DNA from 3 places in the Solibacillus kalamii genome. Region 2 is predicted to be linked to each of the others. Evidence: riboswitches for the same ligand, from Rfam matches in the RefSeq annotation. Region 2 holds a riboswitch; each other region holds the start of a gene.
What was found. A riboswitch is a leader RNA that binds a small molecule or an ion and turns the genes downstream of it on or off. The one in region 2 is predicted to bind thiamine pyrophosphate.

Region 1 (10,866 bases), on a different contig from region 2:
TATGGCGGGGAAGAATTCGTCATTGCACTGAAGGGATATAAAGAAGCTGAGGGTATAACATTAGCCGACCGACTTCGGGGTGCCGTTGAGAAGGCACCACTCATGACGGAAGCGGGTAATCTTTCGGCTACGTTAAGTATTGGTGTTGCGGAAGTGAAAGACTGGACAGAAGAGACACTATATCAGCTATTGCATAAAGCAGATACCGCTTTATATGCGGCGAAGGAAGAAGGACGCAACCTCGTGAAAGTGTATGGAACGAGTAAGGAAATACTTAATTGATTTGAGTGAAACCGGCATAGAGAAATTCATGCCGGTTTTTTTATTTGTTGAAGGGCGCGGCGAATTTTATGAGCTGGTTTCCATACTACCTAGTGTTAGGAGAATATGTTAGCATAGTAAAATAATAACTAAATAAGGGAGCGGTTATGGCACAAAAGAATTCAAAGGCGATTTCTATATGTATTAGCTTAATCATAGCTCAAATTATGTGTGCAGGTTTTTTGTTAAAAAATATCCAGCTTATTATTAATCCAACGTCAATCGTTGCTAAGTGGTTAGCGGGGATTTCTTTTATCCTGTTTTCGTTTTTGTTTATCGTCTCGTTATGGGCGACAATCAAACATTTTAAAAGTAAAGACGCGTTGGATCATCATACATAAACAATTTAAAGCAGGGGGATTGTGATGATTGGATATATTCTAACAGGGTTTTTGTTAATCTTTGCGATTAGGAGATTTTATAAATATAGGGCGATTTTTAAACAGCTGTCGAAAAAAGAATGGCTACAATTTGGCGCCGGTTTTTTATTGGCATGGGCTGGAGCTGTTTTCATCATTATAGGTGGTTCCAGCATAACAGATATGGTTGAAATCACATGGTTAAATAACCTTTTGGGAATTGTATTGATATTGATTGGCTTGGCTTTGGCAGTAATCATTATGAGTAAAATCTTGCCGAATAAAATAAAGGAATTTTATTCGGGAGATCAGTGAAACGGGGATAATTAAAATGGATGAAATGATCGGATTTGCAGTAGTTGGAATCATTATTGCATGTTTAATTTATGCTTTAATTAAACAAATTAAAGAGACAAAGCATAGTGGAAACGGCGTTGGCAGTGCGCTGTTCCGTAAACAAATGGCAAGAAAAAATAAAGTGATGACAGCTTCGTTATTTGGAATTCTAGTATTTTACACATTAAATATTGTGAGCATTTTAAATATCGCTTCAACGATTCCAGTTTCAAACAACTTTACTGGCCTCGGGACTTGGGTGAGTTTTTTGGTTTACCTTTATGCAAGGATATTAATGAAACCAAAGCAGGTTGATCATAGTAGAAATTTATATAATTAAGCTTTTAAGAAGTAGGAGAGTGCTGCGATGAGGAAACGCTTTTCCAATTTAGATCAAAATGATCGGCTCGGGACATTTAAAGATGTGCTGAAGTGGCAGCGGTCAAAGCAAAAGAAAGTCGTCGATTATGAAGTACCGCGGTGTGAAGAAAAGCAGATTGCGTTTCTAAAAAATAACCGTACGGAGCAGTCTATTACGTGGATTGGCCACTCAACCTTTTTAGTCCAAAAAGAAGGGCTCAATATTTTAACAGACCCGGTTTGGGCATATTGGATGGGTGTGGCGAAACGGTTAACCGAGCCGGGATTACGGTTAGATGAGCTGCCAGAAATTGATATCGTACTTTTATCGCACGCACATTATGATCACCTGAACATACCGACGCTAAAAAAGCTGAAAAAACGAAATCCCAATCTCCTATTTATCATTCCAGAAGGGCTCGGTTATTTAATGAAGCGTCACAAGCTGCACCATTTTATCGAACTTTCATGGTACGAAAAGCATGAGGCAGGACCGCTTGAAATTCATTTCGTTCCCGCTCAGCATTGGACAAGACGCATGCTTTGGGATACGAATACATCGCATTGGGGCGGATTTGTACTGCAAACGGCGTCAGATGCGCAAAGCATTTATTACGCCGGAGACAGCGGGTATTTTCGGGGATTCAAAGATATTGGCGAACGCTTCAACATACATACAGCGCTAATGCCAATCGGTGCATATGATCCGGAATGGTTTATGCATGCATCCCACGTGACACCGGAAGAAGCAATCCAGGCGTTTTGTGATGTCGGAGCAAAAGTATTCATCCCGATGCATTACGGTGCGTATATGCTGGCAGATGATACACCGAAGGAAGCGATAGACCGGCTGCATTTTCATTGGCAGCATGCGAATTTAGAAAATGAACAATTAAAATCGTTAGCGATCGGGGAGACCTTTCGAATGTAATTGGTGGTTTGTTAAATGCTTTGAAAGATTATCATCAGCGCAGAACAGCAGAATTCAAATTTGTGATTTTCATATTCGGAAAAAGGATTATTGCCATGTTTTGTATGTTGAGGCAGGCAAAACGAAATTGAAAAGGAAGAAATGGCCCTCAATGAAAAGATTGATCCAGTATTTCCAGAAGGAGATGGCACTCCAAAATTCACCCTCTAAACTATCTTTACTTGTTAAAGTTAAAAAACCTTGCCTTAACAAAATAATTAAGGCAAGGTTTTTATGGAATCTCTTATTTCTTATGACACTTTTTATTTACTAATAATATAAAACATTTACTTTATTACACTTGATACATTTTTCATGATATTGATTTCCTTTAAAATGATGATCACAATTTTGCTGGATCTCTTTTAAACTTTTCTCCAAAACAGCAAGGTGAGTTTTGAGCTGATTAATTTCCTCTTCAATTTTTCCGACCTTCATCCTAATGCCCCCCTAAGAAAGTTACTGATATATGTTACCACCAGATTGCTTAAACTGTTCAGCTTTTTCCTTCATACCTATTTCAATAGCTTCCTTCGTATCAAGTTCTTTTTCTTTTGCAAAATTACGAATATCTTGAGAGATTCTCATACTGCAAAATTTAGGTCCACACATAGAACAGAAATGTGCTGTTTTTGCACCTTCAGCAGGTAAAGTTTCATCATGATATTCGATTGCACGTTCAGGATCTAAAGATAAATTAAACTGATCTCTCCAACGGAATTCAAAACGAGCTTTTGATAAGGCATCATCTCTTTTATGTGCTCCTGGATGCCCTTTTGCCAAATCAGCAGCATGTGCAGCAATTTTATAAGTGACAACCCCTACACGAACATCATCTCTATTCGGTAAACCTAAATGTTCTTTTGGCGTTACATAACAAAGCATCGCTGTCCCATACCAACCAATCATTGCAGCTCCAATAGCAGATGTAATGTGATCATAGCCAGGAGCTATATCAGTTGTAAGAGGGCCTAAAGTATAGAAAGGAGCTTCCTTACAAACTTCCAGTTGTTTGTCCATGTTTTCTTTTATAAGGTGCATTGGCACGTGTCCCGGTCCTTCAACCATAACCTGTACATCATGCTCCCAAGCAATTTTTGTTAGTTCTCCAAGAGTTTCTAATTCCGCAAATTGAGCTTCATCATTGGCATCTGCAATGGAACCAGGACGTAAGCCATCCCCTAAAGAGAAGGAAACATCATAAGTTTTCATGATTTCACAGATTTCTTCAAAGTGAGTATATAAAAAATTTTCTTTATGATGGTGAAGACACCATTGTGCCATAATAGATCCACCTCGGGATACAATACCTGTTAAACGTTTTGCTGTTAACGGAACATACCGTAAAAGAACCCCTGCATGAATGGTGAAGTAATCCACCCCTTGTTCGGCTTGTTCAATCAATGTATCACGGTAAACCTCCCATGTTAGGTCTTCAGCAACACCATTTACTTTTTCTAGTGCTTGATAAATAGGTACGGTACCGACAGGAACAGCCGAATTTCGAATAATCCATTCCCGTGTTGTGTGAATGTTTTTACCTGTTGATAGGTCCATAATATTATCAGCACCCCAACGTGTTGCCCATGTCATTTTTTCAACCTCTTCTTCGATGGAAGATGAAACAGCAGAATTGCCAATATTCGCGTTAATTTTTACATGAAAGTTACGACCTATTATCATGGGCTCTGATTCTGGATGGTTGATATTAGAAGGAATAATCGCTCGACCCTTTGCAACTTCATCCCGTACGAATTCAGGTTTCATATTTTCTCTAATTGCGATAAATTCCATTTCAGGCGTGATAATTCCTTTTCGTGCATAATGAAGTTGTGTAATATTTTTCCCTTTTTTAGCCCGTAACGGTTTCCGCTTTAAACCAGGAAACACGTTATGATTAGTACGAGGATCGTTTTTATCTTTATAACCATTATCCTCAGGCTTGATTTCACGACCATCATATTCCTCCACATCGCCACGTTCTTGAATCCATGTACTGCGAAGGGCAGGGAGACCTTTTGTAATATCGACAGAATAATCAGGGTCTGTATAAGGTCCGCTGGTGTCATACACACGTACTGGAGGATTTTCCTCTTCTCCAAACGTACCAGTTGTCGGGCTTAACTCGATTTCACGCATTGGAACCTTAATGTCAGGTCTAGAGCCTGTTACATATACTTTATTGCTACCCGAAAAGTTAGACATAATGGAAATACTTTGTTCGTTTAATGAAGATGGTGACATTGACATAATAAATCTCTCCTTTTTTGAATATAAGGACAAGAGATAGAGCACAACAGTGAGGAGCTTAAAAAAGCTTATGAAGTACATAAAAAAGCCGGTGTCCAATAAATGGTCGGACCCGGCTAATATGTATACAGAAGTAGTATTACTATAATACGATGCTAACTTCCCCACGCTGGTATGATCCAGATCAGGTCCCAAGAGTCAAGAAACTTCAACGTGTTTCATTCTCAGCCCAACTTATTGGACTCCCCTAGTTATTTCTATTCAATTTTATATTAGTATACATGAAACTACCTTGAGATAAAAGGGAAAATTCAGAAAAGTATTTGTTAGATGAATTACCTTACCGGATATTGATATCGTACTCATTTCGCATGCACATTACAAACCTCTGCATGTCTCGATGTTAAGAACAATAAAGAAACAAAACCCGAACGTATTATTATTTCTGATGAGTCAACATTCTCAGGAGGTGGACTTTTTTTAGATTTAAGGAATTCTGAATCAGAAAACGTTTTAATTCCTGCTTATTGAAAATCATCCTTGACGAAAAAAGTCGTTCGTCGTAAAGTAATGGTAAATTCATCAAGCATTAGGTGCCCGTTAAGGGAGAATAGGGAATAAAGTGAAAAGCTTTAGCGTAATCCCAACACTGTATAGAGGAGTTTCATAGCAAAACCCACTGGATTTACATCTGGGAAGGGGCTATGAAATTGTGAATCTGAGCCAGGAGACCTGCCTAAGTATGCTTACTGTTTATAGACACTGGATATGTCTGTAGTTTATTTGTTATCGAATAAACTGCAGGCTATTTTTATTGTCAAAAATACATTTAGATGGGGGAAACGAAACATGCAATTATTACAGCAAACAATTGATCAAATTCAAGAAATCGACCGACAAATGGAAGAAAAAGCACGTACGTACATAGACTCTTTAGCCAAACCGCCGCAAAGCCTAGGGAAGCTCGAATCACTAGCTCTGCAAATCGCCACAATTACGGGTGACCTTGCGCCTAAAATCGATAATAAAGCGGTGATCGTCATGGCTGCGGATCACGGGGTGTATGAGGAAGGCGTAACGCCAAATCCGCAAAGTACAACGGTTTTCCAAACATTATCATTTCCGAAAGGGACGACAGGGATGTGTACGATTGCGAAAATTTCGAATGCACAAGTCATCCCGGTAGATATCGGTGTCAAAGAAGATTTACCTCAAGATGCTGGGGTAATCATTAAAAAGGTCAAATACGGGACAGACAATATGGCGAAAGGTCCAGCAATGACACGAGAAGAAGCGATTCAAGCGATTGAAGTAGGAATTGAAGTCGCAACAGAAGCGATCCAAAACGGTATCAATCTCATTGGTACCGGGGAAATGGGTATCGGGAATACGACACCGAGTGCTGCAGTGCTTTCAGTGCTTCACGGCTGTGATCCGCTGGCAGTAACAGGCTTTGGAGCTGGTGTCGGAGCTGGCGGAATCGAATATAAAGCCGAAGTCATTCGAAAAGCGATTGCCTTGAATGAGCCGAACGCCGAAGATCCGATTGATGTTGTGGCAAAAGTAGGCGGTCTGGAAATTTGCGGGATGGCCGGAATCTTCCTTGCAGGCGCAGCAAATCGTGTACCGGTCGTTGTTGACGGGTACATTTCTACGGTTTCCGCATTAATCGCCTATAAGTTAAATCCGAATGTGAAAGCGTATTTGATTCCGTCACATTTATCGGAAGAGCCCGGTGCAAAAATTGCAGCTGAGCTTCTAGGATTAGAGCCAATGCTGCATATGAATATGAGACTTGGAGAAGGATCGGGTGCTGCACTAGCATTCCCGATTCTAGATGCAGCATGCTCGATGATTACGAATATGGTGACGTTGGAGGAAGCGGCAGCGCTTTTAGTAGCCAAGTAGAAAAATCATCAAGACATGAAATTCGTAAAATAAAATTACGTAAACGGGCTACATTAAAAGTGACAGTAACTTTTAATGTAGCCTTTTTAATGAATTCGGTATTCCCGGAAAATGAATGGCGTTTTCAGTCTATTCTATTTATTTTACCAGTAAAATACCAAATAGGCGAAACAATTCCGTTTATTTATCCAGTGAGGAAATCATAAAGAAAAGCCCTATCCAATCCGCTGAAAATGTTATGTGCGACCAAAACATTCGGGGAATGAATAGAACTTGATTTAATTTTACAGAAAATTCAGTGAAATGCAAGCAATTGTCCTGTCATTTGCATTCCTTCCGTAATATCCTATATTAACCAAATGTAAAAACATATTCGAAATGTTAATAATAGCTAAAAAAGTGCTTTTTGGATGGAACTTGGAATAAAGTAACCGGTAAATAGGGTAAGGAAAAGTAAGACCAATAAAAAGGAGAGGCGGGAGGGGCATTAAGAGAAACGGGGTGATCACTATTTCTCCGTATGTGAAAGGTCGTTTTTGAATATATTCGAGAAAAGGATGAGGATAATATGAATCAAATTTTCAAAAAAGATGAGTTTATTATTATTCCTTTTTATAAAGGGCGCAAGCAGGAATTTATGGTCGTCAATACGAAGAAGGAATTTAAAAATGGACATACGCACTTAAAGTCATTTAAGATGGCCAAGTATTTGATCAATCTTGCGCGTTGCCAAAAAATCAATTCCGGATTAAGACCATATTTATTAACAAGCCTTACAAGAATATCAGCAGACCGTGAATATATTCAAAAATTAGAAGAGCTTCTAGCCGTGAAAAGAAGTAAAGGGTCAAAAGCTTCCTATTATAATAAAGCAATCTAATTGTACGTAATAACGTCAATAAAAATAGATAGACCGCTTTTTCAAGAAATTGAAAGAGCGGTTTTTAGCATGTTTGGGGTGGAGCTCATCACCTGAGAACTTACAATTTAACTAAATCATTTTTAATAACGCTTCTTCGCCAATCATACCTTCTTCAATGCCGTACGCTCTCGCTTCGTATGTGACGGATTCCAGTGGCGCTTTAAGTAAGTCATCAATCGTTCGAACACCTACTGCACGACCCGCAATGATTTTACGATCGGCCAACTTTTCATTTAACAGACCAACATCGAGTGCACCACACATAATGTACCCATGCTCATTCGAAATCGTCAGCAATGTTGTTTTAGGTAATTGAACCGTTACCGCAGTAAATAAATGACCTTGAAGATCAATCGTTTCCGTATAGACGATAACCTTCTCCCCCTTTCATATAAATCATATGAAACAATTAGAAATTGGTACTTGTTTTTGGGGAAATTGTGCAGGTTACTTCAAAAGAGCGGCTTTGTTCCGCTTTTCTCAATATACTTTCTACAATAAGGTACTAAGTTCTACTTTCGGACCGGACTGTTCAACTTTCAAGCTAGAATCTTCTACTTATCCCGAAGCCTTCTACTTTTGAGCCGCTTTGTTCCACTTTCGCCAGTCCTCGTTCTATATTCATGACGCAGAGTTCTACTTTTGCCCCGGTCCTTTCTACTTTTGAGCCAGAACTTTCTACTTTCCAGGCCTTTAATTACATGCGGTGTAGAATAATACTTACAATCTCTTACAATTAATTCATATGAACTTAATATTCCACCCTTACACTAAGAAAAAATGTAAAGGTGGAATATTGTCTATGTCAAAGAAATTACTAGCTGCGGCTCTTATTGGAGCGGCGGTCACTACGCCTGCCATTGTCGCAGAAGCAGCGTTAAGTTTGGATGCTCGTTATGATTCCGGTGTACAAAATGAAGACGGCGGTACAACGGAAATTGTTGCGTACAATCCGCACACCCATTCAACGTATACCGTAAATGGCGAAACGAAAAAAATTGAAGCAATCGCCCTTGACTATATAAAAGATGAGGCCATGACGTTAAAGCCGTTCCTTTCGATCGATATCGCCAAAACAATTGCCACATTCGACCAAACATTTGAATACGGTGATTTAACAAGCATTACGGTACACCCGAAAGAAAATGTAATTGCGGTGTCGGTACAGGCAGAAGGCTACAATACTGCCGGTTATGCCGTTGTACTAACGGGGGATGGCAAGCTTCTATGCGCAACAAAAGTAGGCATCCAACCGGACAATATTACATTCACAACGGACGGGACGAAGCTTCTAACAGCAAATGAAGGGGAGCCGCGTGAAGGCTATGGCGCGGATATAGTTGACCCGATAGGCAGCGTTTCTGTCATTGATACAGCAAACGGCTTTGACGCATTAACAGCAGAAACGCTTTTCTTTGAAGCATTCGATACAGCAGAAAAACGTGCTGAGCTCGTTGCGGACAACGTCATTTTAAAGAAAAATACAAATCCTTCTGATGACCTGGAACCGGAATACATAGCAGTTAATGAAGCGAGCACAATGGCGTATGTCGCGTTACAGGAAAACAATGCCGTTGCCACAATTGATTTAACGTCAAATGAAGTAGTGTCTGTGAAAGGGCTTGGCTTCAAAGACCACAGCAAGCCCGGCAATGAAATCGACTTATTGAAAGACGGTAAAATCGAGATTAAAAATGAAAACTATTTCGGCATCTATATGCCCGATGGAATGGCAACAGTGACGATTAACGGCAAAGATTATCTCGTTACGGCCAATGAAGGCGATGGACGTGAATGGGGCGAAGAACAGAGCGAAAACTTCCATTTGAATGAAATCGAAACAGACGAAGAAATTGTGACATATGATACGTCCGGCTACGACGGTTTTGCAGAAGGGCAGGACTATATTTTCGGTGCACGTTCATTTGCTATCTTTGATGCTGAGACAATGGATGCCGTATTCGAAAGCGGCAGCGATTTTGAAAAGATTACCGCACAGCAGCATCCTGAATTTTTTAACGCAAGCAATACGAATGTGAAACTGGACAGCCGAAGTGGCAAAAAAGGTCCTGAGCCGGAAGATGTAAAGATCGGCAAAATAGGTGATGAAATCTTTGCCTACATTGGGCTGGAGCGTATCGGTGGTGTCATGATGTACAACATCACAAATCCAGCAAGCGCAAAATTTGTAGACTATTTGAACTTACGGGACTTCTCGGATGATATTAAAGGTGATGTTTCACCAGAAGGAATGGCCGTCATTACGAAGGAAGACAAGCCGCAGCTAATTGTTGGCCATGAAGTGAGCGGTACGGTGACGGTGTTAAATGTAAAAGAAGAGCTGCCCGCATTTAAGGATATTGAAAACCACCCTGATAAAGAAGCGATCGCGAATGTGACAAAGCGCGGGTTATTCAACGGGGTAAATGATAAAACATTTGCACCGAACAAGCCGTTTAGCCGTTCACATGCCGCATTGGTGCTGCACCGTTTGGCGGGTACACCGGCAAAAAACACTACGAATTTCAATGATGTAAAAGCATCTGCAACAGAAGATGCTGTTTCATGGGCAGTGGCAAATCAGTTCATCAGTCCATTAAACAACAAAGTATTCGGCGCCGCAAAACCAATTACGCGTGAAGAATTCGCCGTAGCGGTCTACAATGTGTTGAAGGCGGTTGGACAGATCACTGCAGCTGAAGCGCCTGTCTATAAGGACGATGAAAAAATTGCCGCCCATGCCAAGGAAGCCGTTGCCTCACTGAAAGCAGCCGGCATTATGACAGGAACGAACAATGAGTTTCATCCGAAGCAATCGTTGACACGTGCGCAGGCGGCTGTTGTTTTGGATAAATTGCTGAAATAAGGTTAAGTTTCATTCGATCTATCAAGCTCGCTGCGACGAAAACGCAACGAGCTTACTTTTTTAACGTTGCATGAGATCCGGAGTTCACAGAATTCTTAAAATATACTTTCTCCTAACGAGTGTAATGATTTATACTAAAAATAACAACTACGAATGAACATGGGGAATGTAAATGAAAAAACTATTCGCTGCTTTTATGATGTTAGGAGTCATTTTTATAATGAATGATGCACAGGCACAGCAAAATAATACAAAATCAACTTGGCTTTGGCATACCCATACGATTACAGATGAGCAAACGATCCAGTTTCTATTAGATAAAGAAGTAACGACAGTCTATTTGCAGATTGACCCGGCAATACCGAATGATGTGTACGCAGCCTTTATTAACAGGATGCGCGAAGCAAATATTGAAGTGCAGGCACTGGATGGAGGACCTTATTGGAATACAGCAAATTTTGATGCGTTATGGGCATGGATCAGCCAATACCACCAGGAATATCCCGCAGCGAATTTCACAGCAGTCCATTTAGATGTGGAGCCTTATTTATCTGCATTATGGGAACAGAATCGA
Region 2 (10,866 bases):
AGCGGTGCAGCTTTTAAATACGATAATAAAGCAGGAAACAGAAGCGGCAGGCCATATATTTGTAGATGTTTATGAAACATTTAACCAGCAGCGTTCAACATATTTGCCGAATGTGGCGGATGTGCATCCAAACCAGCTCGGGTACCGTATTATGGCTAATGAAATGCTGAAAAGTTATAGCGGTAATGAGGCACTTATATTGCCAATCGATGCAATGCCAGCACCAAATCCGAAAACATTTGAAGAAATGCTGAGGATCCAACAAAATAAGTTAGCAGTAGAAGACGTACCATTTATAGCACTGCATAATCTTGATCGACCAATCCCGATCTTAGTATAAAAAGCATTCCGACAATATTTATTGGAGGAGACCACATCGTACGAACGAATATTCGTACGATGTGGTTTTTTTATTTTTCCTCATGTACACTTATAGTTATAAGATAGGAGGCGGTATTCATGAAAATTTTTCATACAGCAGATTGGCATTTAGGAAAAATAGTACAAGGTGTATCGATGACAAGAGACCAGCAATTTGTTCTTGAACAGTTTATCGAAGAAATCAGAAAAGAAAAGCCGGATGTCATCATTATTGCCGGAGATTTGTACGATCGTTCTGTACCACCGACAGATGCAATCCAACTATTAAATAAAACATTGAAAGAAATTTTAGTCGATGAGAAAACACCGATTTTAGCAATTGCTGGAAATCATGATAGCGCTACACGTTTAAATTTTGGCAGTGAATTTATGAAGGCGAGCGGGTTACATATTGTTGGTCATTTAGAACAGAATATCGATCCGGTCATAATGCACGATGAATACGGAGAAGTTCACTTTTATTTAGTTCCATTTGCAGAGCCTTCAATTGTACGGGCAGTATTTGACGATCAATCCGTTACAACTCATGAAGCGGCGATGGCGAAAATCATTGAACAGATTAAACAGACAATGGACTGTACGAAACGTAATATCATTATCGGCCATGCTTTCATTACAAAAGACGGGATGCCGGAACCGAATACGAGTGACTCTGAACGCAAGTTGACGATTGGCGGGACGGAGTGTATCAGTTCAGCGTTGTTTGAACCGTTCTGTTATACAGCGTTAGGCCATTTACACCAGGCCCACTTTGTCGCAAACGAGAAAATCCAATATGCAGGATCACCACTTAAGTATTCAGAATCTGAAGTGACACATAAAAAGGGATTTTTGATTGTTGATTTAAATGAAGACGGGGCAGTGGCGATTGAAAAAAGAATGCTTGCACCAGTACGGGATATGCGTGTCGTGACGGGAATGCTTGAGGATATATTGCAGCATAAAGTAAACGACGATTATGTATTTGTAAAATTACAGGATGAACATTATGTAAAAGGTGCTGCCGAACTTGTCCGCACAGTTTATCCCAATGCTTTGCATATTGAACGAACGGTTGTGTATGAACAACTTGAACAGCATGCGACAACAATGAACCGTGTTCAGATGGATGATTCGGAACTGTTTGAGCTATTTTATACGGAGATAACAGGCAAGCCTTTAAGTGATGAAATAAAAGAGATTTATACAGATGTTTTAGAGCAGCTAATCGAAAATGAACGTGAAAAACAGGAGGTGCTGTAACGATGAAGCCAATAAAATTATCGATGACAGCATTTGGACCATATCATCAAAAAGAAGTCATTGATTTTACTAAACTCCATGAACATGGAATTTTTGTCGTTTCCGGTGCAACGGGCGCGGGAAAAACGACTATTTTTGATGCGATTACGTTTGCGCTTTATGATTCTGGAAGTGGAGAGGATCGGGAAAAGTCGCTGTTTTTGCGCAGTGATTTTGCGGATGAAACAGTTGATACGGAAGTCGAACTAGAATTTGAAGTACGCGGTCGCCTTTACCGTATTTGGCGGAAATTTGGTCATGACGGGGCAAGTGCAAAGCGCGAGTTTTTTGAAATTACGGATGGGGTCATTGTGCCCGCTGTAGAGAAGTTTCAAGTGAAGCTCATTCAGTCGAAAGTTGAAGAACTGATCGGCTTAACACAGTCCCAGTTCAATCAAATCGTCATGCTGCCGCAAGGGGAATTTCAAAAGCTCCTCACTTCGGAATCAAAGCATAAAGAAGAGATTTTCCGGAAAATTTTCAAAACGGAACGCTTTACGAAGATGGTGGAACTGCTGAAAGAGAAAAAGAATATTGCTGAAAAGCATTATGAACAAGCAAGGATGCAGCAGGACAATACGATTCATGATATTCGGTCCCGGCTTCCGCACAGAGAATCGGAACTGTTTACAGCACTGAACAATGATGTCATTAATCTGTATCAAGTAAAAACGGCATTGGAAACAGAACAGCAATTTTATGAAGAGCAATGTGCTGCATTAAAAGGGGAATATGCTACCTCGAAAATGCATTTACAAACGTTAGTTAAATCATTAAATGAGCAAAGGCTGTTAAATGAGCGAATTGAAAAGTTTTTAATCAGGAAAACCCGGCTCGATGAATTGCTGCAGCAAAAGGATAAAATACAAGCAGAACAACAGAAACTTGTACTTGCAAAAAAGGCTAATCAAATAGAACCTTTAGAACGTGAATATGAGAAGGTAAAACGGCAGCTTGAACATGCGGAAGTTTCCTTACAGAAAGCAAAGGCTGACTATGAACGTGCACAGGCACAACTTCTGCAGGTGACAAATCACTATCAGGAGCAAAAGCAGCATGAGCCACTGTTGGATGAATATACGAAATCAATTTCACAGCTTGAACAGCTTGTCCCGATCTATCAATCGATTAATGCGCAGCGGGAAAAGGTGGAAAAGCTTACAGAAAACCAGAAGAACGCAAAGCAATTATTTGATAAGCTCCAAAAGGAAGCAGCTTCTTTAAAAGAAAAACATCAACAGCAGCAGGCTATTATAAATGAGTTGGAAGATGCGACAGTGACGTACCATGAAACGTATGAAGCACATGCTGCATTAACACGGAAAATTGAAATGGCAAAAGAAGTGGCTGCAATACAAATGAATATAGAAACTTTAGTGAAACAGCTTGCTGATAAGAAACAAATTGCCGATGGAGCGCAACAGAAGCTGCAAAATATGGAGCAGCAAATACGCAGCAATCAGGCAGCGTTTCTAGCGGCTTCATTACATCATGGGGAAGCATGTCCTGTATGTGGGAGCAGGGAGCATCCAGCCATTCATAATAGCGAAGCGTTTACCATTGATGAAAATGCACTGGAACATCTTCGTCAAGAAGGCGACCGTGCTATGCAAAGTTTTTACAAGGTCAATTCGAAATTGGATGTAGAAAAGGCAGCATTGGAACAGAAAAGAAGTGCTCTAGAGTTACTGAACGTTGAGCTTTCACAACTACATCATTATGAACAGCAATTGGCCGAACTGACTGAGCAATTGACAAAGCAAAAGCAGCAGCAGGCACAGCTCATCACTGAAAAGAAAACGATGGCACAGCTTATTGAAAGTAAAGAAGTGCTGCAAGGCCGTATTGAAAAAGGGCAGCAATATGTAGTCGATATTGATAAACAATATGCACAAGAAAAAGGGAAGCTTGAGCAAAGTGAGCAGTCATTATTGCCTCAGTTTTCCACATTGGATGAAGTAACACAAGAATTGGCAAGCCAGCAGCAAAAACACCGCCATTTAAAAAGTGCAATTCAAAGTGCACTGGAGGCAATGCAAAAAATCCAATTAGATGAGAAATCTTGTGAAGTGAACCATCTACATGCACAAAACCTTGTAACAGAAAAACAGCAGGAGACTATTTTAGCGCAAAAAGCGTTTGATACAGCATTGCAGCAAGAAAGTTTTGACTTGGAAACATATAAGAATGCGTTACTGCCATTAAATGTTCAGCAGCAAATTCAGGATGAAGTTGAAGCTTACAAGCAAAATGTTCATACATTATCTGTTCAAATTGCCGAGGAAGAACCTTTGCTTGAAGGAAAAGAACGGGCTGATTTAACGGCAAGTGAGCAACAGATTCATGAGCTGAATGAGCAAATCGAGGCACAGTATTCTAAAATTACATTAACCCAGTCCTATGTGGAACAATGTGAGGAAACCCTCGAAAAACTTGACCAATCCGCACAGCAGATCGAAAGCTATAAAGCGAAACTGGTGCAGGTGGAGCATGTTTATAATTTAATCCGCGGACAAAACGATTCGAAAATTTCATTTGAGCGATTTGTGCAAATTGGTTATTTGGAAAAAGTAACCCATGCGGCAAATGAACGTTTACGTGTCCTGTCAAATGGTCAATACTTCCTGAAATCTACAGGTCGTAAAGAAGGAAATGCACAAAGCGGGCTCAGTATCGATGTATATGACAGCCATACAGGACAAACGCGGGATGTAAAAACATTGTCCGGCGGTGAAAAATTCAATGCCTCACTTTCATTAGCATTAGGAATGGCCGATGTTATTCAAAGTGTTCAAGGAAGTGTGCATATCGATACGATGTTTATCGATGAAGGCTTCGGTACATTGGATGAGGAGGCGTTAAGACGGGCAATCGATATTTTGATCGATCTTCAGCAAACAGGCCGCTTAATCGGCGTCATCTCCCATGTGGCCGAATTAAAAGCAGCAATGCCTGCCATTTTACAAGTCCAAAAGTTAAAAGAAGGCTACAGTAAAACGGAAATTATTATTAAATAAAGACAACAAAAAACACATTTCACACTAGTTTTAGTGAGAAATGTGTTTTTCTGTATTAACGTTTTGGCGTTCGTCGTGTAGTTGCTGGTTGGGGTGCAGATTTTTTATCCATCATTTTTTTAATGATCGGGTACACGATCGGTCCATATTTAATTGCGGTTTTAATGAGTTTATTTAATTTCATGATACACACTCCTTAACGAATACATTTCGTATAAAAAATATACCCAAAGAAGGAGCTATCATAAACATTAACGTAAAACTTTAATCGCTTGGACTAGATTCCAAATCGCCAGAATAAACGTAATAAGGACTAAAAGAATAAATCCGATAAAATGGGAACTAATAAAGAAATCCTGCACGCTCACTGTCAAAGTGTTATTCCAGGAAAGAACGGAAGTGAAAAAGTAAATCATGTACAAAATCCCTAACAGTATTGGAATTAGTTGAGAAATAAAAGCTTTTTTAGAATGGCCTTTAACGGCTTCATCTTTCGTAACGATAAATATAATTACCGGTAAAATAAACGGTGCAAAATAAAAGCTCAAATAGCTTAGTGCACTTAAACCTTTCGATTGATCCATCATTTATCACTCCTTCGTATCTATTATATGTAATTCTAGTACGTTTCAAAATAATAGTTGTTGAAAGTTGTAGAAATATTCGTTACAATGAGCATGTTCAAACAATAAAAATTTAGATGTACCACAAGGGGTGCCGAGAAAGTCGGCTGAGATTGTGCACGGGATTGCACTGACTCTTTGAACCTGTAAGTTAGCACTTGCGTAGGGATGTGGATAGAATCCGACTGTTCAAACGATAGTCAGGCTTTTGTCCTGATTATCGTTTTTTGCTTTTTCTAAATACCTAGAAGAAGTAAAAGTTCCATTCTATCCCTCTTCACTTTTGTTACATCGGATAAAAGAAAGGGGAATTGTTATGGACAGAAAAAAATTATTGATGATGGTGGAGATAGCGATATTTGCTGCCATCGGACTTGTATTGGACCAAGTATCTTTTAAAATGTGGGCACAGGGCGGGTCAATCAGCTTTGTTATGGTACCGATTATGTTAATGGCCATTCGTTGGGGACTAACAGCAGGACTTGCAACAGGCTTGCTGATCGGCGTTATGCAAATGATGTTCGGCGCTTACATAGTACACTGGCTTCAGGCGATTTTAGATTACGGTCTAGCCTTTACAGTAGTAGGATTGGCGGCAATTGTAAGAAAGCCATTATTACAGGCAACACAATCACTCAATAAAGTAAAAATGGCAATTTATATCGTTATAGGAGCTCTAATAGGCGGAGCTTTAAGATTTGTTTCGCACTTGCTCGCAGGTGTCGTGTTCTTTAAAGAGTACGCAGGCGATGATAATGTGTGGATCTACTCAATAATTTATAACAGTACTTATATGGTACCTGCTACAATAATTACAGCGGTTATTGCAGTTATATTATTCACATCTGCACCCCGTTTACTCAAAAAAGCACAAACACCATAATGAATTGAAAACTCAAGGCTTGCAGCAAGGGATTATTTTCCCGTTGCAAGCTTTTTCTATTTTCTATTGTACAATGTCGTATTAATTTGATCATAAATCCAAATAATTTTAAAATCCTTGAACAATTACAACCGATATTAAGTATGCTATAGTTAAGGGTAGACATTGTTTAAGAGGAAGGAAGTTACACATGATTGTTACTACACAAGAAGAAATAGAAGCGTTTAAAAAAATTGGACGCATTTGTGCTGAAATTCGCGAGGCAATGAAAGCTGCGACAGTACCTGGCGTGACAACGAAAGAATTAGATGAAATTGCAGGCCGTATGTTTGCGGAAGCAGGCGCGGTTTCTGGTCCTAAAGGCGAATACGATTTTCCGGGATATACATGCATTTCAGTAAATCACGAAGTTGCACATGGCATTCCAGGGAACAAGGTTATTCAGGACGGCGATATCGTAAACATTGATGTATCGGGCTCTTTAAACGGATACTTTGCAGATACAGGTATTTCTTTTGTTGTTGGTGAAGGTTATGAAGATAAAGAAAAACTTTGCTCTGTAGCAAAATCAGCATTTGACCGTGCGATGACAAAGGTTAAAGCAGGTTCGAAATTAAATCAGATCGGTAAAGCGGTAGAGCGTGAAGCACGTGATCACGGGTTGACGGTAATTATGAACTTAACAGGACACGGCTTAGGAAAATCATTACACGAAGAACCAAACCATGTATTGAACTATTACGATGCTTGGGATACGACAATCATGAAAGAAGGCATGGTGTTGGCGGTAGAGCCGTTCATTTCGGCGAAGGCTGAGCACATCGTAGAATCAGGTGACGGCTGGACATTTATTACACCGGATAAATCATTAGTTGCCCAGATCGAACACTCGATTATTGTAACGAAAGATAAACCAATCATTTTAACAACATTGGAAGACTAAATTATAACCGTGGGTGCATATATAAGTGCGCCCGCGTTTTTTTGTTCTATTAAAACAGGATGCCGACATAAAATAATCAAATGATTCAAATAAATAACCGCAACAATTACCAATTGCATACACTTTCGAGTAAAATATACATAATAAATGGAATAGGGGAGGCAGCACTATTTGAAAAAGCTACAAGATGTGGATTTATCGCAAAAACTGGAGAAAGAAATCTATAAGAAGCAATTGAAAGCTTTGCAATATGAAATGCTAAATGCCCAGCAATTTTTATTTAATAATAAAATTGGCCTTATTATTGCATTTGAAGGAATGGATGCAGCAGGAAAAGGGGGAGCGATTAAGCGTTTAACAGAACGTATCGATCCGCGTGGGTTAATGGTATGGCCAATTTCTGCCCCGCAGCCCCATGAGATGCGCTATCATTATATGCAACGCTTTTGGAGAAAGCTGCCGCAGCATGGCCAGATTGCGATTTTTGATCGCTCTTGGTATGGTCGGGTGCTGGTGGAGCGTATAGAGGGTTTTGCTGAAGAAGCAGAATGGAAGCGTGCTTATGAAGAAATAAATAGTTTTGAGAAGCAATTGACAGATGAAGATTATATAATGATAAAATTTTGGATTCATATCGATTCGGATGAACAGCTTAAACGTTTTAATGAAAGAGCAGCCGATCCATATAAATCATGGAAATTGACGGCTGAAGATTGGCGGAACCGTGATAAATTTAATTTATATTGTGAGGCAGCCGATGAAATGTTTGAAAAAACTGATTCTGAAAACGCTCCTTGGCACTTAATTCCGGGGAACGACAAAAACTATGCACGTGTTCAAGTACTAAAAGAAGTAGTTATCCATATAGAAAAAGAAGTTACAAAGCGCGGATTAAAGCTCACGAACATTTTCGAAAGCGGTAATAAAACAACTGCACATAAAGAGAAATCGGAATTTATAGATATAACACCAAAGCCTGTAAAATCAAAAAAGAAAAAGTTGAAAAAACGGTAGCAAGCTTTGAAATGAAATGTAGGTGGTTCAATGAAAAGCTTATTCAAGCTATTTCACAAGAAGGAGGGTCCAATGGTTCAACTTATTGGGCAACAATGTTCGCTTCGCACGTTTACCCCGTCCGATGCGAAAGGATTGGCAAAATTATTAAATGACAATAAAATGTATTGGTCCGAATTTGAGCCATTACATCGCGATGAATTTTATACAGAACAAGTACAGTACAATAAAATTTTGGAAAGCATACATTTGTTGCAGTCAAACCGGGAATTTTCATTCGGCATTTTTTATAATGCAACAGGTCAGTTAATCGGGCATATTTCCCTCTATTCAATTAAACGTTTACCTTATTCAAGCGGTTTTATCGGCTATTCGATGGATGAGAAGTTTACAGGTAAAGGAATTGTCACTGAAGCGGTACGTCTAGTAATGGAATTTGCTTTTATTACGTTAAATATTCACCGGATTGAGGCATATGTCGCCCCGCAAAATTCTGCTTCCATTCGTGTATTGGAAAAGTCGGGCTTTACAAGAGAAGGGTTATTACGAGAGCTATTATATATAAACGGAAAATGGGTGGATCATTATATGTACGCCATTTTACAGCGGGAATATAAAGGGGCCTCATTATAAAAAATAGCGGCAGTGCTCATTATATTGAGCGCTGTCGCTAATTACTTATTATTTATTTTTGTTCAACTGTGCCGTCTGTTACTAAATCAAGTTTTCCTGTTGCAGGATCGATGATAAGACCATGTACTGGAACGCCTTTTGGCATTAACGGATGTGTTCTGACTAAATCCACACTTTTTAATACACTTGTTTTAACATCCCCAAAACCGCGTAACCATTCTTTTAAATCAAAACGGGCATAATTGATGACATCAATCGTTTCCTGTTTAACCCCGCGTTCAAGCATATGGCCGATCATTACGTTCGGATCAACTGCACTCATTCCGCAGTCATAGTGGCCGATAATATATACTTCATCTGCCTGTAATTCATAAACGGCTACAAGTAAACTGCGCATGATCCCGCCGAATGGGTGATTTACGATTGCCCCTGCACTTTTTACAACTTTGACATCCCCATTGCGCAAGTTCATAGCTTTAGGTAGTAATTCTACTAAACGTGTATCCATACAAGATAAAACTACAATTTTCTTATCTGGAAACTTCGTTGTGGCATATTGTTCATATTGTTTTTCTTCTACGAATTTTTCGTTAAATTCTAAAATCGTTTGCAATGCAGACATTGTTCTTCAAACCCCTTTCGATTCTTGTTTTATTGTAAAATATTTTTTAGATAATTCAAACAAATGCGCACTAATAAAGTTAAAAATAAAATAAATAAAGAAGAAGTGATGTATTAATATCAAAAAAACAACCACTCAATAGAGTGGTTGTAAAAAAATTTAATGATGATGGTGACCATCCAATGATTTTTCGTTTGGCGCAAATGTATTTGCCTTTGAATCTACTATAACAGAGTCGTGTGATTGTAAACCAATACGTAAGTACATAATAAACATAAATAAGAATACAAGAAGTATAACCGTAAACCCTAACACTAACGTATAGTAGTCAGATAAGAACGGATAATGGTGATCAAACATTATAAAAACTCCTCTCTATTTAGTAATAACAATCATTAACCAATTATACCCTATTAAATTGGAACATTGTAGGGTAATTTAGTTAGTTAATGTAGAAAAAACTGTAAATATGGCGACATCTTGAAATTTTATTTATCGGTAAAGCCGGAAGTAAAACAGCGGTTAAAATGCCCAGTTCCCATTACGGAAAACTGGCTCGCTTTGCCCATCAGCTGTAACACCATCAATATTCATCTGTTCAGAGCCAATCATGAAGTCGACATGTGTAATGCTCTCATTTAAACCGTGAGCTTTTAACTCATCAGACGACATTGACTTGCCGCCTTCGATACAAAATGCATAGGCGCTGCCAATTGCCAAGTGATTTGATGCATTTTCATCGAATAGTGTATTGTAAAACAAAATATTCGATTGTGAAATTGGAGAATGGAATGGAACAAGCGCCACTTCTCCTAAATAATGTGATCCCTCGTCTGTAGCAACAAGATTTTTTAATACTTCTTCACCTTGTGCTGCCTCTACTTGAACGATACGACCGTTTTCAAATGTAAGTTTAAAGTTATCGATAATATTACCACCATAGCTTAATGGCTTTGTACTAGATACATACCCGTTTACACCATCTTTATGTGGTACTGTGAAAACTTCTTCTGTCGGCATATTTGCCATGAATTCTTCGCCTTTTTCGTTAATACTGCCTGCCCCGCACCATAAATGTCCTTTAGGAAGCTCGATCGTCAAGTCCGTCCCTGGAGCTGAATAGTGTAATTTTGCATAGTTTTTATTGTTTAAGTAATCAACTTTTTCATGCAAGTTGTCATTATGCTGTGCCCATGCTTCTACCGGGTTATCCAGATCCGCACGTGTTGCTTTAAAGATGGCATCCCATAATGCCTCTACTTGCTTTTCTTCCGGCAATTCAGGAAATACTTTACGAGCCCATTGTTTAGATGGAGCTGCAATGACCGTCCAGCTAATTTTATCTGACTGAACATATTGACGATATTTGTTCAATGCAGTGCCTGAAGCCTTTTGGAATGATGCAATACGTTTTGAATCAATGCCAGACAGTAAATCGGGGCTTTGGGATACGATGCTCATAAATGCCG
Region 3 (10,866 bases), on a different contig from region 2:
AAAACAAAATACCGCCAAACAGTTTTTGAAAAAAGCGCTAGAAATTGGCGCAACACCACTTGCGGAAGGAATAGAAACTCAGGAAGACTTTGAGTGGCTAAAACAAATCGGCTATAAGTTATTCCAAGGTTATTTATTTGGTAAACCCAGTATCGAACCACAGCGAACGATTGCATAAAAAAAGGCTATGTGTAGAATGGTTGCCCACTACTGCACATAGCTTTTTTATTAAAATGAATTTACCAATAAAAAGGGTTTTACACGTTATTTTTTCGGTTCTAAATCTTCAATTGAATCAATGTCCATATAAGCTGGTACGACGAAGCCATTTTGCGTACCTTCCAAGTTTTCTCCTAAGTCCACAATATCGTCTTTGTGTTTTTCATAGAATGCCTGATGAGTTGTCGGCAACCATGGCGCCACAGTAGCATCCCCTTCACCAGTTGCAATTGCCTGGAACATGATCGCAGGGTCTACAGGTATTACTTCTACTTGATAACCTAAATTTTCCAACACTATTTTAACAACGCTGCTCGATGCAATTTCTGAATCCCATGGGACTGAAACAAGTTTCACTTTTTCTCCGTTACCTTGTTCAATACCCTTCGTCCACTCACTTACTTTATCATCGTTATTTTCAATCCAGGCTGCAGCAGCTGTTTCAAAACCTCCATTTTGTGCATCATACATGACTTGTTCCATATCTTCCGGTTCCCAATGGAATCGATCAAGCACTGTGTAGACGTCCGGTAAATCCTTTTCAAGATCTTTTCTTACAACAGTATTTATATTTTCTGCTCCTCCTAAAACTCCTTTAGGATCTTCAAGGAATTTTAAGTCATAGGCAGAAAACATCCAATGGGGTGTCCAGCCAGTTACAATCACCGGTTCTTCATTGCGAATCGCCTGTTCCAACGTCCCGATCATGCCTGCAGTTGAACTTTCCTGTAATGTCCAGCCTTCCAAATTTTCATATTGTTCCAATGTATCATGTGACAAACCTGTTATCCCCGCGCCAGGCTCTATCCCAATGATTTTATAATCTACTTGTTCACCTATACTTGCAGATTCATTGTTTGAATTATCACTGCTGCGTGTATCATCTCCGCATGCTGCTAATAACAATGCTGCAGACATTCCTATAGTTAAACCTAAAGTTTTAAATCGTTTCAAAATGTTTCATCCCCTATAATCTGAATTTATCTACTCCCAAAAAGCGACAACCCAATTTTAACTACAAGTTGTTACTTTTGTCAAACTAGAGGAACAAATAAATAAAGCCCTGTATAGGCCATTTACGGAGCATATTTCTATTTATTCTTTCGGTTTTAAATCTTCAATCGAGTCAATCTCTACATATGCCGGAACAACAAAACCATTTTGCGTCCCTTCTAGATTTTCACCTAAATCAACAATATCGTCTTTATGCTTATCATAAAATGCTTTGTGAGTTGTTGGTAACCATGGTGCTACCGTTACATCCCCTTCACCAGTTGCGATTGACTGGAACATAATGGCCGGATCGACTGGTGTTACTTCAGGTTCATACCCTAATTGTTCCAGCACCAATTTTATTACGCTGCTCGATGCAAATTCCGAATCCCAAGGTGTTGAAATGATTTTTACCTTTTCGCCATTTCCTTGTGCTATATCTTTTGTCCATTCACTAACTTTATCTTGGTTAGTTTCAACCCAATCGGCTGCTGCTACATCAAAGTCACCATTTTCTTGTGCATCATACATGACTTTTTCCATATCTTCCGGCTCCCAATAAAAGCGGTCAAGTACTGTATATACATCAGGCAAGTCTTGTTCTAAACCTTTTCTGGCAAGTGTTTGAATGTTTTCAGCACCGCCTAAAATACCTTTAGGATCTTCAAGTATTTTTAAATCATAAGCCGAGAATTTCCAGTGTGGTGTCCAGCCTGTCACAATAACCGGTTCTTCATTTCGTATTGCCTTATCCAACGTACTCAGCATTCCAGCAGTTGAACTTTCCTGTAATGTCCAGCCTTCCAGATTCTCATATTGCTCCATTACTTCATGGGAAAGGCCAGTTAAACCTGCTCCGGGTTCAGTAGCAACTACTGTATAATCGACTTGTTCGCCAATACTAGAAGACGACGCTCCGGCCGAACTTTCTTTATTCTCCGTATCATCTCCGCAAGCTGCAAGTAGCAGTGCGGAAGACATTCCTAAAGTAATACCCATTGTTTTGATTTTGCTCATCTTCTCATCCTCTTTTAAATTTTTTATCTAAAAAGTAACAACTCAATATTAACAACAGGTTGTTACTATGTCAAAAGGTTTTCTGAAAAAATTAGTTACTTACCGGTATTAATTCTTACTCGTGACAGTCATTTAAACAAACAAAAAAACCTGCAGACAGAAGAAAGGAATTCTTCGCCTACAGGCATTTTTAAAATTATTTTGTTTTTAAACCATACTTGCCAAAGCCGTCTGTACCGTCTCCAATATACTTAATAGCGCTGTTTTCATCCAATACATCAACTGCTTTTTTAGAAGATTCAAATACAACATTTACGCTATCCGGAATCGGAGCGAACTTCCAGTTGCCATCTGCTGTCGGATCAATTGTTTTTTCGGCTAATATATAGTCGATAATTGCCTGACGGTTTTCATCCGGATAAATTTCAACCGCTGTCGCATTACGAACACCTGGGAATGTACCATTCGCACGATAGTTATTTGTCGCTACGATAAATTCCTGTGCTGCATCAATTGGCTTCCCATTATATTGCAGATTGACAATACGTGATGATTTTTCGTTTACAACTTTTCCACTTGCATCATATTTTGCCGGTTTTGTTACATCAATTTCATACGTCACACCGTCAATAACATCATAATTGTATGAACGGTATTCGGCGTTGATTAATTGCTGTTCTTCTGATTTTGTTGCATCTATTTGATTGAATTGGCCTGCAGACATTTCAAGCCATTCTTTCACATCTGCACCTGTTACCTTCAGCATCGCAAGTGTATTATCATATAAATATAAATCTGCTACATTTTTAATTGCAAGCTCACCTTTTGGTACAAATGTATAGTATTCCGGATCACTTCTTGTTCCGGCTTTGAATGGTGCACCAGCTGACAGGACAGGAAGGTTTTCATACGCTGTACCTTTCAACTTTTCTTTCACATAGATTGACTGGGCATTCGTTACAATTTGAATAGAAGGATCATCCTGAACTTGCGAGAAGTAACTGTGAATGTTCGCTGTCGTTGTCCCTACTGCCTGACGCACATATTTAATTGTTCCTTCATGTGCTTCTTTTACACTTTCTACAACCTTAGCGCTGACAGCATCATTATCTTTTGCGATTTCACGAACCGCGCCAGTTCCTGTTGTAACATCCCATGCGTCGTCTTTTTTCTCAAGCTCTAGATCAATGACCCCTAAATGGCTACCAAATTTACCGGCCATAACAATCGGCTTGCCGTTCATTGTTCCTTTTTCAATATCCACATTTGTTATAGAGCTATCCACTTTACCAGGGAATACGCCATGGGCATGCCCTGTAATGATTGCATCCACATCTTCAATTGTAGATAGTAAATACGATACATCCTCTTCCCCTTTTTCATGTGTAGCATCTCCCATACCAGAGTGTGAAAGTACTACGACAACATCTGCTCCTGCTTCTTTCATTTGCGGAACGACTGTTTTAACAGCCTCTACGGAATCATCGACTGTTACTTTTCCTTCTAAATTTGCTTTATCCCATTTTAAAATTTGAGGTGGCACAATACCTGTTACCCCAATATTAATCAACGTTTTTTCACCGTTTGAATCGACTACTTCTTTTTCAATCATGACATATGGCTCATACATTAATTCCTTTGTCGTTGCATTACGCACATTGGCATTTACATACGGGAATGGGGCATCATCCGTTACTTCATCGATAAATTCCAACCCGTAGTTAAACTCGTGGTTACCATATGTCGCGACATCATAATCAAGTGCAATCATCGCAGCAATCGATGGATGAACTTCCCCGTCTTTCAATTTCGTTACTGACTGAATATACGAGCCAAGTGGCGTTCCTTGTATTGCATCTCCATTGTCAAACAGCACTGCATTTGGATTTTCCTCACGCGCCTTTTCGATTAGCAGCGCAGTTTTTGCCAAACCTAAACTGTTCGTTGGCGTATCTTTGTAATAATCATAGTTTACAATATTTGTGTGAATATCCGTCGTTCCTAAAATACGTAAAGAAACCGTCGTATTTGCCTTTACCGGACTGTATTCTTCCAAAAAGCGCTGAAGAATTTTTTGCATCTGTGCTTTTGTTACAAAATCATTCGGGCGAATCGTTCCGTCATCAAAGCCTGTCAGTAATCCTGTTGCTACCGCTTTGGCCATTTCCTGGCGATTGCCTTGTCCAATTTTATTTGCATCTTTAAACTGATCCAATACCTTTTCAGAATATGTTTCCTTATCCTGCAATCCTCTTGCCGCAATAAGGAATGCATGTGTGCGTGTCAGTTTTTCGTCTGGTGCAAATTTAGTTGGAGTTTTTCCTTTAATTAACTTTAATTCTACCGCTTTTTCAATATAAGGCTTAAGTGAATCAGGTACATCCTGAAATTTTACAGTCTGACCAGTACCGACCTCTACTCCCAATGCATCGATTACGGCCTTCACAAACTCTCCACGTGTCATATCTTCATTTTTAGAGACTGGTGCCGCTGAAACTGCTGACATGCCACTTGCTAAAAGTGTTAGCGTTAAGGCTGATGCAGATAGTTTTTTCAACATTTCTTTCACTCCCATATTCTGTAGTGTATAACAGAACTATCATACTAAATTGCCAGAATAGTAGAAAAGAGTAATTTGGTACAGGTTATTCCAATCAAAATAGTACTTATATGACAGAATTTAACTTACAGTGAATTTACAGCCTCTTTTATATTATCGCTATGACTGATTGCCGAAATAACGGCGACTCCATTTACTCCGGTTTGTCTAACAATGAAACTATTTTCTACAGAGATTCCGCCAATTGCTACAATCGGGAATTGGGGGTACTGAGATTTCGCTTCTTGCAGTAACGTCAGCCCGACTGGTGCTCTCGCATCATCTTTTGTGGAAGTTTCATAAATTGGACCAATTCCCGCATAATCCGCCCCATTTGCAATGGCCATTTCGAGTTGCTCCATCGTATGAACCGATACACCGATGATTTTATTTTTCGCGCAAGATCTAAATTGTTTAATACCGGTGTCTTCCTGCCCTACATGAATACCATCTGCATTTAATGTTAATGCAAGCTCGACATCATCATTAATAATAAACGGCACTTTATATGTTTGGCACAGCTTTTGGCATTGACGGGCAAACTCTGCATACGCATCGCCTTTTAATGCATTTTTTCCTTTTTCTCTCAGTTGGAACATCGTAATGCCTGCCTGTAACGCTTCTTCCAAAACAAGCAACGGTTCGCGTTTACAATTGGCCGTTCCCATCACAAAATATTTATTCAAATCAAAAGACATGGACATCGCACATCCCCCGCTGTTCATGATAGGCGAAATGATTTGTCGGACCGAACCCGTGACCAATATTAAGCGGATGACGGATTGCAAGCTGCACATATTTTTTTGCTTCTATTATGGCTGCCTCTATCGATCTGCCTTTTGCCATTTCCGCGGTAATCGCTGCAGAAAATGTACATCCTGTACCGTGAGTATGTTTCGTATCCACCCGCTCGGTTTTCATTTTAAATGGTTGCGTCCCGCGAATGAAAACCGTATCTGTCGCATGCTTACTGTTTAAGTGACCACCCTTAATGACAACACATTTCAGCCCTAGACTTAATAAATCATGCGCCGCTGATGCGATATCCTTTTCCGTTTGTATTTTATAGCCTGTCAGGATTTCCGCTTCCGGTATATTCGGGGTACAAACGGTTGCGAGTGGCAATAACTTTTCTTTAAGAGCTGTTGTTGCCTGCTGCTCTAACAAACTGGCACCGCCTTTTGCAATCATGACCGGATCAACGACAAGCGGAATATCCGTATTTTTTAGTAAAGTCACAATGGCTTCGATAATTTCAGCACTAAACAGCATCCCTGTCTTAATTGCCTTTACGTCGAAATCTTGAAGTACTGCCTTTAGCTGAGCTTGAACGAAATCAGCCGTTGTCGGAAAAATTCCATGCACTCCTTCAGTATTTTGTGCGGTTAATGCGGTGATTACTGATGTACCGAATACACGGAGTTCCTGAAACGTTTTTAAATCGGCTTGAATCCCGGCACCGCCACCGCTATCCGATCCTGCTATCGTACATGTAATCATTTTCGTCCCCCCGCTAAATTTTCTAGTTCATTCAAGAAATTTGTGTGGAAATTTCCTATAGTTGCAACAGAATTGGCACTTGCCTGTTTATATTCATTAAGTAGCGTCAGTAAGTCATCAAACGGTTCTTTACTGTTTGCAAGCACCGCTGCACATAAGGCACTAAGCAAGCAGCCACTCCCCGTCATTTTTGTCACCTTTTCATGACCACCCTCTACAAATTCCACTCTTATCCCATCAGTAATAACATCTTGTTCTCCTGTTACGATCACAATACATTGATAGTTATTAGCCAACTGTTTGGCAGTCACTGCAACATCGATATCTCCTTTGCCACTATCCACACCTTTAGACGCCCAATTTACTCCCGCAAGAGCCGCCATTTCTCCAATATTGCAACGGATTACATTAATCTTTAAAAGGTCGAGCAATTGTTGTGCTGTCTCAGCTCGAAACTTCGTTGCCCCTACACCTACTGGATCCAGAACAACCGGAGTATTATGCATGTTTGCGCTAAGTCCTGCTTTCTTCATCGACTCTATTGTCCGTTCATTCAAAGTGCCCATATTTAAAAGCAAAGCATTGGCCTGGGCAGCCATTTCACCCACTTCTTCTATTGCATCCGCCATTACTGGTGAAGCTCCTACCGCCAGCAAGCCATTCGCTGTAAAATTTGCGACAACATAGTTGGTAATACAATGAACTAATGGTTGTTTATTATAAATTGCTTGCAGACTCATTTACATACACTCCTTGTTCCCAGCTTTGCTTCGTCCAAGGCATTTCCCAAAACATCCATTCGTAATAACAGCTTTTCTTAAAATGCTCCTGTAGTACTTTAAGCTTTGCAGGTTGTTCTTTCGCATATCGATCTAGCATCGATTTTTGTACTTCAATATTTTGAAGCATCTCCTCGGAAGCATATAATGCAATCCACTGTTCATAAAGAGGTATATTGGGGCATGCATCTTTTAATCTTTGCCCAATTTCCTGGTACAGCCATGGGCATGGCAGGATTGCCGCAAATGCTTCTGCTACATCTCCGTTATGCACTGCATTGTACATATGGCTCACATAGTTATAGGCTGCTGGTGCTGGTTCGAATTGTTCCAAATCATCCGCTGTCACACCTAATTCTTTAAACGTTGTACGATGCAACTCAAGCTCGGCATCATGGATAAACTTTGCTGTTTGCAGAAAATATTGAACATCATCATCAGTTGTCGCTTTTGCAGCTGCAAGAGCTAATACTTTCGTATAATGTTTTAAATAATACGCATCCTGCAGCATATAAAACTTAAACTTCTCCAGCGGTAGACTCCCATCTGCAATCCCTTGTACAAAAGGATGATAAAAGCTAGCCTCCCAATAAAAATCCGTTTCTTTTCTTACCTTTTCACAAAATCCCATTGTTACTCCTCCTTTTTGTTGGCGGAAGCACAAAAAAGACGTCTCAACATATAGAGAGACGTCCCCAAAAAGTGTAAGTACCACTTTTCATTGCTCCCTACGTCCGTATTAACGGCCAGGTTCCAAGGGTCAGGTTTTAACCTTCTCAACACTGCTGTGTCCCCCCGCAAATCAAATGCTTGTGTATTTGCAAAAGAAAGACTCCACGTAAAATATACGCGGAGCCAAAGTAAGTACATATGTATAGCTTGTACTTTGCTCCCTACGTCCGTATTAACGGTCAGGTTCTAAGGGTCAGGTTTTAACCTTCTCAACACTGCTGTGTCCCCCCGCAAATGCATTTAATTACCCAGAGTGTAACAAATTAATTCGAACCGGGCAAGTGAATTCAAAAAATTACGAAATTAATAGTTAAATACCTTATACCCAAAATAGCGCATCGTTAGTAAAATTCTGTTACTAATGATGCGCTTACATCTATTGTAAATGGGCTACTGCCGATCTTTTACCAGTCAGTTCATGATAAGCCTGAGCATATTCTTCAGCCAGTTTATCGACATATTGTTTTGTGGAAGTAATCTCTTTAATCGCGCCAATTCCTTGCCCGCTGCCCCAAATATCTTTCCAGGCTTTTGCGGTATTATCGTTAAAGTTCATTGCTGAAGGATCACTTTCTTTTAAATTCCTCGGGTCCATCCCCGCGTTCATGATAGAACCTTTCAAATAATTCCCGTGGATTCCTGTAAATAAATTGCTGTATACAATATCTTCTGCAGTACTATCAACAATCATTTGTTTATATTCTTGACGAGCAAACGCTTCTTCGGTCGCGATGAATGGTGAGCCGATATAGCCAAAATCAGCCCCCATTGCCTGTGCTGCCAACACTGAGTGCCCTCGTGCGATTGAACCTGATAAAGCTAATGGACCGTCAAACCATTCACGAATTTCCTGTACGAGCGCGAATGGACTCTGTTGTCCTGCATGACCGCCTGCGCCTGTTGCTACAGCAATGATGCCGTCTGCACCTTTTTGAATCGCTTTTTTTGCAAAATGATTGTTAATGACATCATGGAAAACGATACCTCCATAACTATGTGCTGCCTCAAATACTTCTTCACGTGCCCCAAGTGAAGTAATAATAATCGGAACTTTATATTTCACACAGAGCTCCATATCCTGTTCCAGACGTTTATTTGTTTTATGAACAATCTGATTAATGGCAAATGGCGCAGCCGGCTGATCCGGATTTTTGGCATTATAGCTGGCCAACTCCTCTGTAATTTCAGCTAACCATTCATCCAACTGGCTTGCCGGTCTTGCATTTAACGCAGGCATTGACCCGACTATTCCTGCCTTACATTGTTCAATGACCAATTTCGGATTGCTAATAATAAACAATGGTGCCCCGATCACTGGGATACGTAAGTTTTGTAAAATTTCCGGAATATTCCCCATCTATAATCCCCCTTTTATTCAGCTACTACTAATACTTCATCAGCTTCAATAAAATCTCCTTCTTAATTTAGATGACAATCAAAAGTCAGATGTTTTTTCATCTGATTTTCTTTCCTTTTGCTATTTCTTCACTACATTAAAATTAGCCCCGATGAGCTGCCAATTTTGCGGGAATGGCAGACCGAGCTTCCAATAGCCGACTCCGCGCAAATTTAATCGCTTTACTAAATCGAACTTCGCCTGAATCGAACGCGCATCTTCAAACCAGACAATATGTGAACGCCCTTGCTCATCATAATAGTTAAAGTAGGGTGCCTGTGCTGTATAGTCAAATTGGATTGCCGCGTTGTAGCGTTTGGCCACTTCAATTGCACGTTGCGGGCTTATCGCTTCTGCGTAATCTCCTCCTTGTACAAAAGGTAATGTCCAATCGTAACCATACAAATTTTGCCCAAGTAAAATTTTATTTGCAGGAATTTCTGTTAATGCATACTGTACTACTTGTTCGACTTGCGGCAGCGGTGAGACGGCCATTGGAGGTCCAGCAGAATATCCCCATTCATATGTCATCAACATAACAAAATCCACTATTTCGCCGTGCGCCTTATAGTCATGGCCCATAAACCATTCCCCTGGCTGATCGGCTCTCGTTTTTGGAGCCAATGCGGTAGAAACGGTATATCCTTCCGCATGCATACGCTCGACAGCTCTTCGGAGGAAATTATTATAAGCTTCCCGCTGATCGCGTGCAATCCGTTCAAAATCAAAATGAATATCCGAAATATTTCCGATACGCTTTGCTTCAGCAATGATATTGTCCAGTAGTAAATTTTGAACAGCAACACTTTGGAAAATATCACGTGCTAGCTCAGCACTAAACTGATAATCCTCGAGATTAGTGATTGCCATTGCTATTCCTGTATTATTTTGTTCAGCAATTTCCGGTAATGGGTTAATTGTAGGCGCTTTTAATGAACCATCCCGTCTTGCTTCAAAACTGAAAATAGCTAAATACGTTAAATAAGGACTTGCCTCCCGAACTTGGTCGAGCAGCGTATCACTTATTTCATCGCCTCTTGGTTCTACATATGCCAAAATTTCTGCGGACCTTTTAGTTGGTTCCGGTATATACAATGAGGTGCCAATCATCAGCAACGCATCTGGATTCAAGCCATTTGCTTGTGCGAGCGTTAAATAATTCACCTGAAAACGTTGACCAATTGACCATAAACTATCCCCTGGCTGTACAATATAATACTGCCCTTTCAATGGAACGACCAATGCTTGCCCGACCACTAACCGGGCCGGCTCCGGAATTTGGTTGGCTTCCACTAAACTCTGCACCGTTGTTCCATAAGCCTGTGCGATTGCCCACAATGATTCTCCCGGTTGTACTACATGAATTTGAATTGTCCGTCCTCCTTTTCCTATGTACTAATTTATGAACTATATACCGTATTAATGCGGAAAGATAGGTTAGAAATATATAAGTAACCATGACAAAAAACAATATTATACATTTTCATTCATTCATATGCGCAACCAGGTTGACTGTTTCATACTATAGTTGTGAGGTGAAAAAATGCCAAGAGTAAAATACCGGGATTCCGATGTGGATTTGATGGCACGAATGATGCGGGCTGAGGCTGAAGGTGAAGGAAAACAAGGGA

Region 1: linked by a shared signal. The riboswitch ahead of thiC (phosphomethylpyrimidine synthase ThiC) and the one ahead of thiT (energy-coupled thiamine transporter ThiT) in region 2 are both predicted to bind thiamine pyrophosphate.
Region 3: linked by a shared signal. The riboswitch ahead of tenA (thiaminase II) and the one ahead of thiT (energy-coupled thiamine transporter ThiT) in region 2 are both predicted to bind thiamine pyrophosphate.

What each region holds. Positions count from the first base shown of each region.
Region 1 covers NZ_NHNT01000008.1:37,119-47,984, reverse strand. The annotation lists gene CBM15_RS12165 (histidine kinase N-terminal 7TM domain-containing diguanylate cyclase) at 1-282, shown strand, start outside; gene CBM15_RS12160 (hypothetical protein) at 429-662, shown strand; gene CBM15_RS12155 (hypothetical protein) at 687-995, shown strand; gene CBM15_RS12150 (4-aminobutyrate aminotransferase) at 1,012-1,356, shown strand; gene CBM15_RS12145 (MBL fold metallo-hydrolase) at 1,384-2,307, shown strand; gene CBM15_RS12135 (serine protease) at 2,617-2,784, opposite strand; gene thiC (phosphomethylpyrimidine synthase ThiC) at 2,806-4,590, opposite strand; TPP riboswitch at 4,741-4,855, opposite strand; cobalamin riboswitch at 5,171-5,350, shown strand; gene cobT (nicotinate-nucleotide--dimethylbenzimidazole phosphoribosyltransferase) at 5,446-6,504, shown strand; gene CBM15_RS12120 (hypothetical protein) at 7,073-7,384, shown strand; gene CBM15_RS12115 (YunC family protein) at 7,496-7,798, opposite strand; gene CBM15_RS12110 (choice-of-anchor I family protein) at 8,229-10,292, shown strand; gene CBM15_RS12105 (hypothetical protein) at 10,465-10,866, shown strand, end outside.
Region 2 covers NZ_NHNT01000006.1:40,985-51,850, reverse strand. The annotation lists gene CBM15_RS10310 (SGNH/GDSL hydrolase family protein) at 1-340, shown strand, start outside; gene CBM15_RS10305 (exonuclease SbcCD subunit D) at 460-1,623, shown strand; gene CBM15_RS10300 (AAA family ATPase) at 1,626-4,679, shown strand; gene CBM15_RS19535 (hypothetical protein) at 4,735-4,863, opposite strand; gene CBM15_RS10295 (magnetosome magnetite crystal formation protein family) at 4,931-5,263, opposite strand; TPP riboswitch at 5,380-5,488, shown strand; gene thiT (energy-coupled thiamine transporter ThiT) at 5,619-6,185, shown strand; gene map (type I methionyl aminopeptidase) at 6,376-7,128, shown strand; gene CBM15_RS10280 (polyphosphate kinase 2 family protein) at 7,300-8,142, shown strand; gene CBM15_RS10275 (GNAT family N-acetyltransferase) at 8,215-8,775, shown strand; gene CBM15_RS10270 (beta-class carbonic anhydrase) at 8,828-9,397, opposite strand; gene CBM15_RS10265 (hypothetical protein) at 9,557-9,757, opposite strand; gene CBM15_RS10260 (aminopeptidase) at 9,920-10,866, opposite strand, start outside.
Region 3 covers NZ_NHNT01000002.1:155,395-166,260, reverse strand. The annotation lists gene CBM15_RS04470 (EAL domain-containing protein) at 1-178, shown strand, start outside; gene CBM15_RS04465 (glycine betaine ABC transporter substrate-binding protein) at 265-1,173, opposite strand; gene CBM15_RS04460 (glycine betaine ABC transporter substrate-binding protein) at 1,315-2,229, opposite strand; gene CBM15_RS04455 (bifunctional 2',3'-cyclic-nucleotide 2'-phosphodiesterase/3'-nucleotidase) at 2,426-4,789, opposite strand; gene thiE (thiamine phosphate synthase) at 4,915-5,532, opposite strand; gene thiD (bifunctional hydroxymethylpyrimidine kinase/phosphomethylpyrimidine kinase) at 5,516-6,328, opposite strand; gene thiM (hydroxyethylthiazole kinase) at 6,325-7,068, opposite strand; gene tenA (thiaminase II) at 7,046-7,738, opposite strand; TPP riboswitch at 7,816-7,914, opposite strand; TPP riboswitch at 7,981-8,079, opposite strand; gene CBM15_RS04430 (NAD(P)H-dependent flavin oxidoreductase) at 8,216-9,196, opposite strand; gene CBM15_RS04425 (glycoside hydrolase family 18 protein) at 9,317-10,573, opposite strand; gene CBM15_RS04420 (cell wall hydrolase) at 10,779-10,866, shown strand, end outside.